2 linked regions of the Armatimonas rosea genome follow. The protein of the gene in region 1 binds, or shares a complex with, the protein of each later gene. Links are inferred from orthologs where the notes say so. Each region holds a gene or a part of one and is shown on either strand. Other genes may lie near its edges. The genes, in order: smc and HNQ39_RS17290.

Region 1 (7,647 bases):
CCAATCTCGGCTGGGAGAAAAAGTCGTGAGAAAGGCGCTCTTGGTCGGGGCGGGCGGGATGGGGCAGGCGTGGGCCAAGAACCTCGTCGCCCACGCCGATCAGGTCGCCTTTGCCGGCTGGGTGGATATCCGCGATGGTGCTGCCGCTGCCGCCGCGGAGAAGCACGCGCTCTCGGGGCTCTGGACGGGCACCGAGCTAGAGAAGGCCATCGCGGAGGTTCAGCCCGACTTTGTCGTGGATGTCACTATCCCGGAGGCCCACCACCATGTCACCCTCACCGCGCTGGCACACGGCATCCCGGTGATTGGCGAGAAGCCGATGGCGCACTCGATGGAGGCGGCACGGGCGATGGTGGCAGCGAGTGAGAGGGCGGGCAAGCTCTACATGGTGAGCCAGTCCCGCCGCTACGACAACCGCATCCGCGCCTACCGTCGGCTGATCGAGAAGACCTGCGGCCCGCTAGGAATCCTCAACGCCGACTTCTATATCGGGGCACACTTTGGGGGCTTCCGCGACGAGATGGACCATGTCTTGCTTCTGGACATGGCGATCCATACGTTTGATCAGGCACGCTATCTCTCCGGAGCCGATCCGGTGGCGGTCTATGCCGAGGAGTTCAATCCCGCTTGGTCCTGGTACAAAGGGGCGGCATCGGCGACCTGCCTCTTCGAGATGGCCAATGGCCTGCGCTTTACCTACCGCGGCTCCTGGTGCGCGGAGGGCCTGCACACCAGCTGGGAGTGCGAGTGGCGCGCCAGCGGAGCAACCGGGACAGCGCTCTGGGACGGCCACAGCACCGTAAAGGGCGCCAAAGTGACCGGCACCGAGGGCTTCCACTACGCCACGGAGCCCACCGACGAGCCCATTCTTGAGGAAGTTGCGGGCGGAATCGCGGGGAGCCTTGAGGACTTCCTACACGCGCTCGAAACCGGAGCCACCCCCATGGGCGAGTGCCACGACAATATCAAGAGCCTCGCGATGGTCTTCGCCGCGGTCGAGTCTGCCACCACCGGCAAGCGCGTCACGATCTAAACCAGCCCCCTGACCCTCGCACGCGGGGGAACCGTAAGGAATCGGAATCCTTGTATTTCCCCCAATCTTGGGGGTCAGGGGGCCTCGGGCAAGCGGCTCTCGCGGAGCATCTGGACGGTCCAGATGCCGGTGAAGAGCATAAAGCCGATAAAGTAGACAAAGAACAGCCCCCCGAGCTGATTGCCGCCGCTGAGGTTTGCCAGGAAGCAGCTGTGCATCACCGCCATCAGAAACGCACCGGTGGCGATCCCAAAGACCGACATCTGGTGCCCTAGGCGTGCAATTGTCTGCTCCCACCGCTCGGGGGCGAGCCAGTACTCTTTATTGGGCAGGTTGATCATGTCGTTGGGGGTCTTCTTCAAGATGGCGCCTATCCCGATCCACATCAGCGAGAAGATGCTCACCAGGGCCAAGTAGAAGATCATAAAGCTGGTCTTGCTCATCCAGCCATCTGCCTGTCCCGATGGCCCAAAGTGCGAGGCCATCTTCTCGGGGAGGGCGCTGTAGTAGTAGGCGCAGTGCGCGGCGGCCAGCGCAGGGAGTACCAGAAGGGTCTTCTGTGCCCAGCTCAGGGGGCGCTTCTCTTGTTGCTGTTGTTGCATGAAAGTTACCTCATCTAGCAGAAATGATACCTGAATCCGTTTTTTGTTGCGGTCGGTGGTAGAATGCAACGTTTATGCGGCTCAAGCGGCTCACCCTTCATGGCTTTAAGACCTTCGCGGACAAGACGGAGATTGAGTTTGTCCCCGGTGTGACCTGTATTGTCGGGCCAAATGGGTCGGGCAAGTCGAATCTGCTGGATGCTCTGGTCTGGTGCCTGGGGGAGCAAAAGGCGTCGAATCTCCGTGCCACCAATGCACGCGATGTCATCTTCGCGGGCTCGTCCAAGCGCAAGCCGATGGGGATGGCGGAGGTCACGCTGACGGTGGACAACGAGGACCGTTTCCTCCCGCTGGACTTCTCCGAGGTGACGGTCACGCGCCGCATCTACCGCAATGGCGATAGCGAGTTCTTGCTCAATAAAGTCGCCTGCCGCCTCAAAGATATCGCGGATTTGTTTACGGACACGGGGGTGGGCAGGGGAGCCTATGCCATTGTCAACCAGAGCGAGATCGACGGGATTCTCTCCGCCAAGCCCGAGGACCGGCGCGAGCTCTTTGAAGAGGCGGCGGGAATTAAGAAGTACCGGGTCAAGAAGCGCGAGGCGCAGCGCAAGCTGGAGAACACCGAGCTTAATCTGATCCGTGTCCGCGATATTTTAGGGGAGCTCAGCACCCAGGTCGAGCCGCTCCGGGAGCAGGCCGAGGTCGCGCTGCGGCATAGGGAGCTCACGGAGCGCCTACGCGCGGTCGAGGTGGGGCAGCTCGCGGCGGACTACAAGCGCTACAAGGACGAGCTCGCGGAGCTGGAGAAGACCGCGGAGGACGCGAAAAAAGAAGCCGAGGAGCTCGGGGTCGAGGTCGGGGAGCTGGAGGCGAGCGCGGCGGGGCTGGGGCTGCGCATCTCCGAGGCCGAGAGCCAGATGGATGCCGCTCGCATCCGTCAGCAGCTCACGATGACCCAGGTGGAGCGCCTGGAGAGCCGGATCGCGCTGGCCGAGGAGCGCAAGACCAGCGCACGGCGGACACTGGAGTCGCTGGCCACCGACCTGGAGACCCTGGACTCGGACAAGCTCCGTCTGGCAACCGAGGCGGAGACGCTCAAGACCGAGGCCAAGACCGCCGAGGCGGGGCTTGCGGAGAAGACCAAGGTCCTCGCGGAGCACGAGGGGGTGGCGCGCGAGGCAGAGAAGGCACTGGGCGAGCTCTCCCGGATGCTGGCGGGCCAAGAGGCCGACTACCTGGCGCTCGCCCGCAAGCTCGCCGCCCAGAAAGCCGAGCGCGATAGCCTGCGCGAGCGAATCGCACGGCGCAAAGAGGAGATTGTCGAGGCCGAGGCGCGCGCCGCAACCCGCCAGGCCGAGGTCGAGGCCGCCCGCGCCGAGGCGGAGAAGCTTGGAGAGGCGCTTCTTGCGGCAAAAGTCGCCCAAGACGACGCCCGGCGCCAGCTCACCGACGAGCGCGAGCCCGCCGCGAAGAAAGCGGCCGAGGAAGTGGCCGCGCTGGGGGAGCGCCGTGCTAACCACGAGAAGAAGCTCGCTGGGCAGGAGTCCCGCCTCCGCGTGCTCGAAGAGACCGAGGCGATGCAGGAGGGCTACTTCGCCGGAGTCCGCGCCGCCCTCAATGCAGCGTCGGAGGGGAAGCTCAAGGGCGAGTTCACGCTCTTTGCCGACGCCATCAAGGTGCCGGAGGAGCTGGAGACGGCGATCGAGGTCGCGCTAGGCGGCAGTCTCCAGGACATTGTCACCGACACGGAGGCAAATGCCAAGGCGGCGATCCGGCACCTCAACGAGACCCGCGGCGGACGGGCGACCTTTCTGCCGCTCGATGCGCTCCGTGACCAGCAGATTCCCCAGTCGCTTCGTGCGGCGGCGCGTAAGTTCTCCGGCGTCCGTGGCTCCGCCGCCGATCTCGTGGCCTACGACGACAAGCTCGGGGCGGCGGTCCGGGTCCACCTTGCGCGTGTCTTGGTCGTGGACGATATCGACACGGCGACCCAGGTCTCCCGGCAGATCGAGCGAGACTGGGCGCGCATTGTGACCCTCACCGGCGAGCTGGTCGTTCCCACGGGCGCGATCACCGGCGGGCGCACGGGGCGGCAGGGGCCCAACCTGCTCTCCCGAAAGCGTGAGATCGCGGAGCTGCATCTCGCCGTGGACGCGGGGCGGCTGGAGACGGACCGCCTGCGGGAGCGCGAGACCGCCGCGCGCGCCGCTGCTGACACGGCCCGTCAAGCGGTGCGTGAGGCCGAGCAAGCCGTCCAGCGTGCACGGGAGGCCGTGCTGGATGCCGAGCGCCGCGTCCAGAGCAAGAACAACGAGGCCGAGCGGCTCCAGAAAGAAGCGCTCCAGCTCCAGACCCGCGCGGGGCAGCTCGTCAACTCCGGCGAGGCCGATGCGAGCCGGGAAGCCACCCTCTCCGCCGCCATCGAGGACGCCGACCGCACGGATGAGTCTGCCGTGGCGACGCGTGAAGAGCTCTCCCGCCGCCAGGCCGCGCTCACGGTACGCCGCGACGAAGCCCGCGACCAGGCCCGCACGATCGCCACCGAAGCAGCAAGCCTGCGAGAGCGCGTCGTCGGACTTACCCGCGACTCCAAGCGCGCCGAAGAGGGGGCCCTGCGTGCGACCATCACCGCCGACGAGCGCCGGCGCCGCGCCGCTGAGGCCGAGAACGTGATCGCTGTCGAGGAGGCGGAGGCCGTTCAGCGTGCTGCCGAACGCGAGGTGGCCCGAAAATCCCTGGAAGAGGCCGGGGCGGAGGTCGAGAAGTGGCGCGAGCGTCGGCAAGCGCTGGTCAATGAGAACTTCCAGCTCACCGAGCGCATCCGCCTGGTGCAGCGGACTATTGGGTTTGCCACCGAGCGCGGACAGCAAGCCCGCCTGCGCGCCGCCCGTGTCGAGACCCAGGCCGAGGCAGTGGGACAGCGCCTCCAGGACGAGTACGACCTCCACCCAGACTCCGCCGTGGCTCTTACCGGCGGCGCGCCTGTGGAGAAAGATGTCGCGCAGGAGATCGGCCGCCTGCGCCGGGAGATTCGCGCCCTGGGAACCGTCAACCTGGGGGCCGTCGAGGAGTACGAGCGGGTCTCGGAGCGCTACCGGTTCCTCACGGAGCAAAAAGCCGACCTGGAGAGCGCCAAAGCGAAGCTGCTCTCGACCATCACGGAGATCGACGACTCGACGCGTGGAGTCTTCGCCGAGACCTTCGATAAGGTTAATGTTGCGTTTCAGAAGTTCTTCACCCGGCTCTTTGGCGGTGGCTCGACCGACCTGGTGATGACCGACCCAAGCGATGTGCTGGAGACCGGAATCGAGATTCTGGCGCAGCCGCCGGGCAAGAAGCGCCAGAACCTCTCGCTCCTCTCCGGCGGCGAGCGTGCGCTCACGGCCACCGCGCTGCTCTTCGCCTTCCTCGAAGTGCGCCCCGCCCCATTCTGTGTCCTCGATGAAGTCGATGCGCCGCTCGATGGTGCCAATGTTGAGAAGTTTGCGGACCTCGTGGCGGAGTTTGGCCAAGAGAGCCAGTTTATTCTCATCACGCACAATGCCACGACGATGGAGGCCGCCCCGCTCTGGTACGGTGTCACGATGCAAGAGCCCGGGGTCAGCCGCGGCATCTCCATGCGCGTCCCCGAGTCCACACCTACTCCATCCGAGCCTGCTGAAGCACCACTAGAGTAGAGCCATGGAACCACCCCGGCACATTGTCGCTGTCTCCGGCCTGGTCACCGATCCCCTGACGGAAAAAGTCCTGCTCATTCGTAGCCCCCGCCGTGGCTGGGAGTTTCCGGGCGGTCAAGTGGAAGAAGGGGAGAGCCTTACCGACGCACTGGTGCGCGAGGTTCAGGAAGAGACGGGCCTTACTGTCGATATCCGCGAGCTGGTCGGGGTCTACTCCAATACCCACTCGCATATCGTCATGTTTGGCTTTCTCTGTGAGTGGCTAGAAGGCGAGCCAACCACCAGCCCCGAGAGCTTGGAGGTCGCCTGGGTCGAGCGCGACAGAGCTCTGGAGCGTGTCACCAATCCCGCTATCTACGACCGGCTCCGCGACATGCTGGACTTTGACGGAACCGTCGTCTACCGGGCCTATGTGCGCACGCAAGAGACCTATTTGATTCAGGAGGAGCGGGAGCTGTGAACCTAGACAGTGATGGGAAGAACGGTCACCTGGCCACTCTCGAAGAAATCCACAGTGAGGCGATAGTCTGCCAAAAGCGCCGTACCAAGCAGAGGGCGCTCCCCTAGTCCAAGGATGGCGACATCTATTTGTTTGTTTTGCCAGAGTATAGTCGCACTGTGAACGGGCGTGGGAACGGCGTTACCATCGGCAAGAACCGAGTCTAGCTCTAGCTCAAATGGCAACTTAAGTTGTGCTATCGTCTCCAAAGGAAGCGCAAGTGCTCCCTCAAAGCCGGTGTCTACAACGAACTCCAAGCCAACTTGATGGCCACTAGGAAGAATCAGACGCACCGTAAGGCAGGCTTGCAGGTTTTGAACGGCTCCCCTCATGGGATCGTGGTCCGTGTCCGTGTACCTCCGACAGCATAGACAGCATTGTAACCGATACGCTCGGCCCAGATGCGTGCTGAGGCGTGACGAATGCGGAGCCGGCGGCTGGCTACCAGGAGATCGCTATCGATTTCATAGTCACCACTCTCGATATCAATGGCGACGATCTTTCCGAGGCTCTCCTGCGTCTCTACCAGAGAGCGAATGTGTTCTTGGTAAAGAGCTTTTCCACGCAAGGCAGTGTTGTCTGTGCTCATGGTTTGTTCTCCTTCCTGAGTATATCAAAGTATAATCTCTCCATGCATCAAGCCAAAGAAGCTGGGCTGGCATTTCATGCACCCCCCAAGCCGCTCGCCGCAAACGCGATCACCCACGACTGGCGGGACTTTCTTGGCCCCAGCCACAACGCGTTTGCCACCGAGTCGCCGCTGCGGGAGACCCCCACACTGGTCTGGGAGCGGATAAAGGGGGAGGGCTACGCGTCGCCGTGTGCGGTGGCGGGGAAGGTAGTTGTCTTTCACCGGGTGGGGGAGCAAGAGACCATCGAGTGCGTCGCGGCGGAGACCGGAAAGCGGCTCTGGAAGCTTGCCTACGCCGCGCCCTACTCCGACCGCTATGGCTTCAGTGCGGGGCCGCGCTGCCAGCCGATCAGTGACGGGAAGTTTGTCTACACCTACGGGGTCGTGGGGATGCTGACCTGCCTCTCGCTGGCGACCGGGCAGGTGGTCTGGAAGCACGATGTCGCCGCTGAGTTCAAGGTGCCCCAGAACTACTTCGGGGTCGGGGCGACGCCGCTTTTAGAGGGCAATCTTCTGATTGTCGTCGTGGGAAAAGACTCCGGGCCGAGCGTGGTTGCTTTCGACAAGACCACGGGCAAGCAGGTCTGGGCGGCGGGTAAGGGCTGGACCGCGGGCTACGCCTCGCCGGTGGCCGCGACGGTCCACGGGAAGCGCCGAATTTTCGCCTTTCTCGGTGGCGATAGCCAGCCGACCCAGGGGGGACTGCTGATGCTCGACGCCGCCACAGGGAAAGTCGAGGCTAGCTTTCCCTGGCGCTCGCGCCGCTACGAGTCCGTGAACGCCTCGACACCGGTGGTGCTCGGCAACCAGGTCTTTCTCTCGGAGTGCTACGGTATGGGCGGGACCCTGCTCGATATCTTGCCCGATGGCACGCTCAAGCCGCTCTGGACCAACAAGCGCTTTGGTACCCACTTCATGACCGCGATCCACAAGGACGGCTACCTCTACGGAATCGACGGCCACGGGCCACAGAACGCGCCGCTGGTCTGTGTGGAGCTTAAGACCGGCAAGGAGCTCTGGCGTGAGGAGCCCGAGTGGGAGGTTGCGGTGGGGGGGAAGACCCTGCGGCTCGCCCCGGCGCTGGCGTCGCTGATCGCCCTCAAGGACCGCTGCCTGATGCTGGGCGAGTACGGCCAGCTGGCCTGGCTGGACCTGAACCCCAAGGGCTACAAGGAGCTGGGCCGCACGACTCTCTTTGTGGC
Region 2 (6,407 bases), on another replicon or contig:
CGAGTGGGGTGGGCGTGTCAAGCTCCAGCGGATGATCGGCGCTGGTCACCAGCTCAAAGGCCAGCGCTTGGGCGGCGAAGTCGCTGAAGTAGGCCGTGGACGGCAGGAGCAAGTACTCGCTTCCCAGGACGCCATCGGCATCCTCGATATAGACCGGCGGGTTGGCCAGGTGGCTATCGGATTCCAGGACCACCCAGCTGTAGAGGTACTGGTTCTCATCGTAGAGGATCAGCCGGCGCGGGTAGTCCGCCTCCTCGCCCGCGAGCCCCTCCCCCTCAAGGTCGTCCCAGAGCGAGCACCACTCCAGCTGTGTGTAGGGAGTCAGGTGGAGCTGTGAGCCGGGGTGGTAGAGACGCTCGCACTTGCCAACAGCACCGTACCAAGCCCGCACGAGAGCGGGTAGGGGCCGGCCTAGCTCCTGGTTGAGGGCATCGAGCTCCATGGCGCTCAGGCCTTCCTCCGGAGTGAGGGGGGCACCAAGCCAGGGCTCGACAAGGGAGAAGGCAGTCTTCCAGCTAGGGGGGAGTGTGTTCATTGTGGTTGGGTCGTGTTGCGCGGGAGCGGAGGCTCGTCGGTGAGGGGCGGGGCGATGGCGCGGCGACGGCGGCGGCGTGCGCGGCGTGCCCGCTCCTGGGCGAGCTGGCGCTGGCGCAGGAGGAGAAGCAGACCGCCCCCGCCGCCAAGCAGGCCAACCCAGAGCCAGGGGCTTCGCCCGGTTGCCTGCACCACGGAGCGCTTGACGGCGCGGGTCGCCGTGAGAGGGACTTGGGTGACAGGCTTGCCGTCGCGCAGGACCGTGAGGCTCGCGACCGCCTGGCCTTGTGCGATGGGGGCGGTGTTGGTCGTGGGGGTGACCCGTGTCTCGATCGTGCTGGGACGCAGGCGGTCCTGAGTGATGTGGAGCGTCTCTGCGACTGTCGCCGCGACCCGCCCCTCCGCCCCGAGGCGTGTCGGGACCCAGGCCGTGCGCTGGCCACTCACTGCAACCGTCTTGGCGGAGAAGCGCGCAAAGCCCCACTCGATCAAGGGAACCGTGTCCCCGACCGCGTTGCTGGGGGCCGCCAGAATGACCGCGAGGAGCCGCCTGCCGTTGCGGGTGGCGGAGCCCACAAAGCAGTGGCGGGCGGCGTTGGTGAAGCCCGTCTTAACCCCATCGGCGCCGGGGACCACATCGTAGAAGCTCTTCTTTGCCTTCGAGGCCACGACCAGGTCCTTAAAGTTGATCGAGCGGCTGATTGTCCGCTTGGGAGTCCCGACAGCATCGGCGAAGCGCGGGTTCTGGAGCGCGGCCCGTGCGATCAGGGCGAGGTCGCGTGCGGTGGTGTAGTGGTTGGGGTTGTGCAGGCCATGCGGGTTGACAAAGTGGCTATTGGTCGCTCCGAGCTCTGCGGCCCGCGTGTTCATCTTCTCCGCAAAGGCTGGCACCGAGCCCGCGACATGCTCCGCGATCACCACTCCCCCGTCGTTGGCGGAGCGCAGGAGAAAGCCATAGAGGAGCTGCTCGGCACGGAAACGCTCACCGGGCTTGATGCTGAGGCTACTGGGCTCGATATTCACCACGGTTGGATCGGTGCAGGTGACAATGTCATCGGGCTTGGTGTTCTCCGCAAAGAGTAGCCCCGTGAGGATCTTGGTTGTGGAGGCGGGGTAGCGCTTGATATCCGCCCCGGACTCGTAGAGCACCTCGCCCGTGTCGTACTCCATGAGCAGGACACTGGGAGCCGAGAGCACCGGGGCCTTGCCTAGGTCGGCTTTGTAGAAGTAGCCGGGGAGCTTCCCCGCCTTGACCAGCGCGATGTGCTCCGCCTCGGTCTTGAAGGCGAGAGAGGGCTTGGCCCCCTGCTTGCGTCCCGGGCGGGCTTGGGCCGGCGCAAGTGCCAGCAGGAGCACGGTAAGAGCGAGGAGCCAGTGCCTCATAGCGCGCTCGCAGCCTCCAGAGAGAGGTGGGCTGCCTCTTGCTCGGATGCCGTCGGGGCATCGTCGGGGAGGGCCGGGAGCTCGTCGAGGCTGGTCAGGCCGAAGTAGTGTAAGAACGCATTGGTTGTCGCGTAGAGGATCGGGCGGCCGGGGGTCTGCTTGCGGCCCGCCTCACAGATCAGCTCGCGCTCCTGGAGGGTCTTGAGGACACCGTCGCAGGAGACCCCACGAATCGCCTCGACCTCGGCCTGGGTGGCGGGCTGGCGGTAGGCCACAATGGTCAGCGTCTCCAGCGCGGGCTTGGAGAGCCGGTTGGCGTGGGGAGCGAGGAGCTTGCCGATCGTCTCGCCGTACTCCGGGCGGGTGGCGAGCTGGAAGCCGCTGTCGAGCTCGATGATCCGCAGTCCGGAGTCTTGGTCACGGTAGCGCTGGCGCAGCTCTTCTAGAGCGTCGCGCACCGCGTCCTCGTCCCACTCCGTGGCCTTCACCAAGTCCTTGAGGCTCAACGGCTCACCGGAGACAAAGAGCAGGGCCTCCACCATTCCTAAAAGGCTACGCATCCTCGTCGGTCTCCTCGTCGCTATCGGGATCTACCATCGCGCTGTGGGGGGCGTCACGCTCGCTATCGGGCACAAAGATAAGACGGATCGGGCCGCAGAACTCGTCTTGCTGGACATCGATGGCGTTTTGCTTGAGGAGCTCCAGCAGTGCCAGAAACAGCAGGATGATCTCCAGGACCTCAAAGGGTGGGACGGGCAGTAGCTCCACGAGGTCCAAGCCCTCGGCACCGGCGCGCTCCACCTGGCCCAGCACCAGGCGCATCGTCATGCGGAGCGTGATCTTCTGGCGGCGCACACTGGTGATCGAGCGCTCGCCCGCGCCCACATCGGCGAGGATACGCTCCAGAGCGCGCAGCAAGGCATCGGCGGGGAGCTCACCAAACTTGGGAGGCAGGGCGTACTCGTTGGAGTAGGGCAGCGGCTCGCGGAAGAACGAGCGGTGGATCTCTCCCTCGCGCTGAAGAAGTGTCTCGGCGATCGCTTGGTACTGGCTGTACTCCAAGAGCCGCCGTACCAGCTCGGCGCGTGGGTCCTCGCCGACACCCGCTTCGTCTTCGAGCTCGTCTTTGGGGGGAGCGGGCAGGAGCAAGCGGGACTTGATCTCCAGCAGGGTCGCGGCCATCACCAGAAACTCCCCTGCTACGCCCAGGTCCAGGTTCTCCATGGCGTTGAGGTGGACTAGATACTGGTCGCAAAGCTCGGTGATAGGCAGGTCAAAGATATCCATACGACCGTGCCGCACCAGGTGGAGCAAGAGATCGAGTGGACCGTCGAAGTCGTGGATATGGACCGTGGGAGGCGGCGCAAGGGCGACCGGCATAGTAAAGGATTGTACCCAGTGCGACGCCCTGTCGCAACGCACGAGGCACGGTGACTTTTGCGGCTACAACTGGTCGGTGCGGAGGCGATAGCCGACACCTGGGACGGTGAGTAAGTAGCGGTCGCCGGTGATATTGGGCTCCAGCTTGCGCCGGAGGTGGGAGACATGGACATGAACCACGTGCACTTCATCGTAGTTCTCTCCCCAGACAGCGCGGAGCAGGTGGGAGTAGGGCAGGACATGGTCGACATGCAGCACTAGCTCGCGCAGGAGATCGAACTCAATCTTGGTGAGCTTGATCTCCTCACCGGAGCGCTTGACCTCGCGGCGCAGTAGGTCGATCACAAACGGGCCGATGGTGATGGCTTGTGCGCGGGGCGGGGCGCTTGCTTGGGCGCGGCGCAGGACCGCGCGCATGCGTGCAACCAGCTCCGCGGTGTGAAAGGGCTTGGTGAGGTAGTCGTCGGCTCCTAGCTCGAGCGCGGTCACTTTAATCCGCGGCGTGTCTGCCGCGGTCACCAGGATAATGGGGATACTCGACCACTGGCGAACCTGCCGGCAGACCTCCAGGCCATCTAGCTCCTCGATCCCAATATCAAGGAGCACCAGGTCGGGGGGATGCTGTGCGATTCGCTCCAAGGCGAGCCGGCCGCTGCGGACAACCTCGATCTCCCAGCCCCGCGCCGAGAGCTGGGACTGGAGGAGCTTCTGTATCGTGAGATCGTCCTCGACAAGAAGGACACGCTCTCCTTCTTGGAGGGGGAGGGTGAGGAGTGTTTCCATCTCGCCTAGACGCTCTCTCTCTCAGGGGCGGGCTCAGACGCGCTCAGGAGCGTACAGTGTGGTAGCGTCACAGTCACAGTCACTCCTCCGAAGGGCTCGTTTTGCGCGGATATCTGCCCCCCATGTCCCTCGACAAGAGTCCGGCAGATCGCGAGGCCGAGTCCGGTCCCCGCGGACATACTCGTGGTGCTTCGGCGATAGAACTTCTCAAAGATCTTCTCCTCCGTGCCAGGGGGGAGACTCTCCCCACGATTGGTCACCTGAAAGACAACCTCGGTCTCCCGTAGCTCGCCTACGAGGAGGAGGGGAGAGCCTTTAAAAGAGTACTTGAGCGCATTTTCAAGCAAGTTGAGCGCGACAATCTCCAGCTGGGTGGGATCCCCCATGACAAGGAGAGGGGTGGCGGGAAAGTGTGTTTGGATGGAGTGATCTTTACTGAGGACACGAACCCGCTCGAGGGCATTGGCGATGATATCGGTAAGGTCACAGGGCTCCTGCAGGACAGGCGCAACCTCCGACTCCAGTCGCGACATCTCCAGCAGGTTGCGGACGCGGCTTGCGAGGGTATCGAGCTCTTGGCTCACCAGAGTAAGGCACTCGGTGACCTCGGGGGAGAGCGAGGGTGGGAGAGCTTCTGGGGAGTCGGCCTCCAGGAGGTTGGAGACGGAGAGCTGCATCGTGGAGATGGGAGTCTTGAGGTCGTGAGAGATATTGGCCAGGAGGTCTGACTTGGCAAGGTTGAGCCTGTGGAGGGACTCATTGCGCTGCCCGAGGGCAAGAGCGAGCCGCTGAAGGCGCTCATAGAGTAAGAAAAGGTTCCAGCTGATCACGGGCACAGCGAGAAGGAGTGGGATGCCAACAATGGCGAAGTTTCTCAGCAGATACCGGTAGGGGGCAAAGGCTGCATCGGTGGGTTGCGCTACCAGAATCACCCAGCCGGGAACCAAGGTTGGGGTGTAGCCTACCATCTGTTCCTGCTGTGACGGCGCGAAGCTAGCCTCTAAGGGAGGAGGAATCCGGTAGAGCTCCGCTCCAGGACTGCCTTGTAGCGCCTTTTGGTAAGGGGCATAGTCAGGACGAACCCGGCGCTCCAGAAAACGGATTGCACTCTCTTGAGGAGCGGTGGCGTCACTGCTGGTAGCGACAATCCGCTGGGTGTTGTCGATCAGGATCACGGTGCCGCTGTAGAAACGAATGGAGGTCAGCCAGTCGTAGAAGTTCCCAAGGCGAAAGTAGGCAACGAGCACCCCCACCGCGATCCCTTGTTGATTCCGCACAGGAATCGCCATTGCCAGTGCTTCTTTCTCCTCCAGTCCCCTGAGATGAACGACATTATTGACCAGGGGGGGATCTTGTTTGTGGTGGGAGTATAGCTGAGCAAACCAGGGCTCTGCGGCAATACTTTGTGGGAACTCCGCAACCGCAGGGTACTCTGCGATCTGCTCTCCTTCCTGATTGTAGGTGGCGGCGGCCAAGAGGTCTGGCAGGAGGTCAACACTATCTTTGAGGGTACTAACCACCATCGACCGATCGTTTTTCTGAACCGCTTGCGTGAGAGTGGGGCGCTCTACGAGGGTATGAAGGATCGTAAATGCATTCTGACACCGTCGCTCTAGGAGGCGAGCACAGAGCCGTGCGGTATTTTGCGCTCGCCAAGCCGCGAGCCGGGTCTGATTGGAGTTTGCGCTGCTGAGGGTAATGGCGAGGTAGAGAACGAGGCTAAAGAACAAGACGAGGATCATGCTCAAGACAAGAGCTCTGTCTCGTCGCGATTGGGATAGACTGGTGGTAAGCCCTGTATCCGATACCTCCGAGTCGAACGGGGCATCGTGACGTGGGGGGATTTGAGGGCTTCTCCCGTGGGGAATCTTCATGGCGATCTCGTTGCAACTGACATTGTAGCACCCGCGGACTACACCACCGAGAGATCATGGATTCTTGAGGGAATCTTGAGACGATGCCCCTTCGGGGGAAGAGCATTTTAGCCAAGATTCGGGTACAACGGAGCCCGGGTCTGCATGTTTCTAATTTCCTGAAATTTCCACCGCGAAAACCAATGAAAATTAAGCTATTGCCTTTGTCGAAACAGCATCAGGGGGATTATGGTTCCTAAGGTTTGCCTCAGATTTCAAGAGAGGGGAACACTTGTCGTTTTGCGGCGAGATTGTCGTACCGGGACTCATTGGGGAGACAGACAATCATAATGGCTGGCAAAAAGAGCATCCTACATTTATTAAATTTTATCCCTTCTCATGAGCGGACTATGGATCACTTTATCCTGAGAATGGTGGGGCAGTTAAACCAATCAAAAGTTCACTCTATCTTTG

What was found.
Region 2: the proteins of smc (region 1) and HNQ39_RS17290 are in contact, whole or in part, in a crystal structure (PDB 3ZGX), measured with the Bacillus subtilis proteins. The link is inferred for Armatimonas rosea from one-to-one orthologs.

What each region holds. Positions count from the first base shown.
Region 1 is NZ_JACHGW010000002.1:1,365,926-1,373,572, forward strand. The notes cover bases 1,408-5,515. They hold smc (chromosome segregation protein SMC), read left to right. Parts: upstream 1,408-1,709; coding sequence 1,710-5,315; downstream 5,316-5,515. Other genes in these bases: HNQ39_RS14280 (DUF1648 domain-containing protein), read right to left, coding at 1,408-1,635; HNQ39_RS14290 (NUDIX hydrolase), read left to right, coding at 5,320-5,515. In the rest of the region: HNQ39_RS14270 (ThuA domain-containing protein), read left to right, coding at 1-29; HNQ39_RS14275 (Gfo/Idh/MocA family oxidoreductase), read left to right, coding at 26-1,033; more of HNQ39_RS14280, read right to left, coding at 1,108-1,407; more of HNQ39_RS14290, read left to right, coding at 5,516-5,775; HNQ39_RS14295 (clan AA aspartic protease), read right to left, coding at 5,778-6,146; HNQ39_RS14300 (hypothetical protein), read right to left, coding at 6,143-6,403; HNQ39_RS14305 (PQQ-binding-like beta-propeller repeat protein), read left to right, coding at 6,446-7,647. UniProt on the Bacillus subtilis protein: Required for chromosome condensation and partitioning.
Region 2 is NZ_JACHGW010000003.1:493,739-500,145, forward strand. The notes cover bases 1,384-4,251. They hold HNQ39_RS17290 (segregation and condensation protein A), read right to left. Parts: upstream 3,298-4,251; coding sequence 2,470-3,297; downstream 1,384-2,469. Other genes in these bases: HNQ39_RS17280 (D-alanyl-D-alanine carboxypeptidase family protein), read right to left, coding at 1,384-1,917; scpB (SMC-Scp complex subunit ScpB), read right to left, coding at 1,914-2,477; HNQ39_RS17295 (response regulator transcription factor), read right to left, coding at 3,361-4,080; HNQ39_RS17300 (sensor histidine kinase), read right to left, coding at 4,086-4,251. In the rest of the region: HNQ39_RS17275 (SMI1/KNR4 family protein), read right to left, coding at 1-535; more of HNQ39_RS17280, read right to left, coding at 532-1,383; more of HNQ39_RS17300, read right to left, coding at 4,252-5,822. UniProt on the Bacillus subtilis protein: Participates in chromosomal partition during cell division. May act via the formation of a condensin-like complex containing Smc and ScpB that pull DNA away from mid-cell into both cell halves.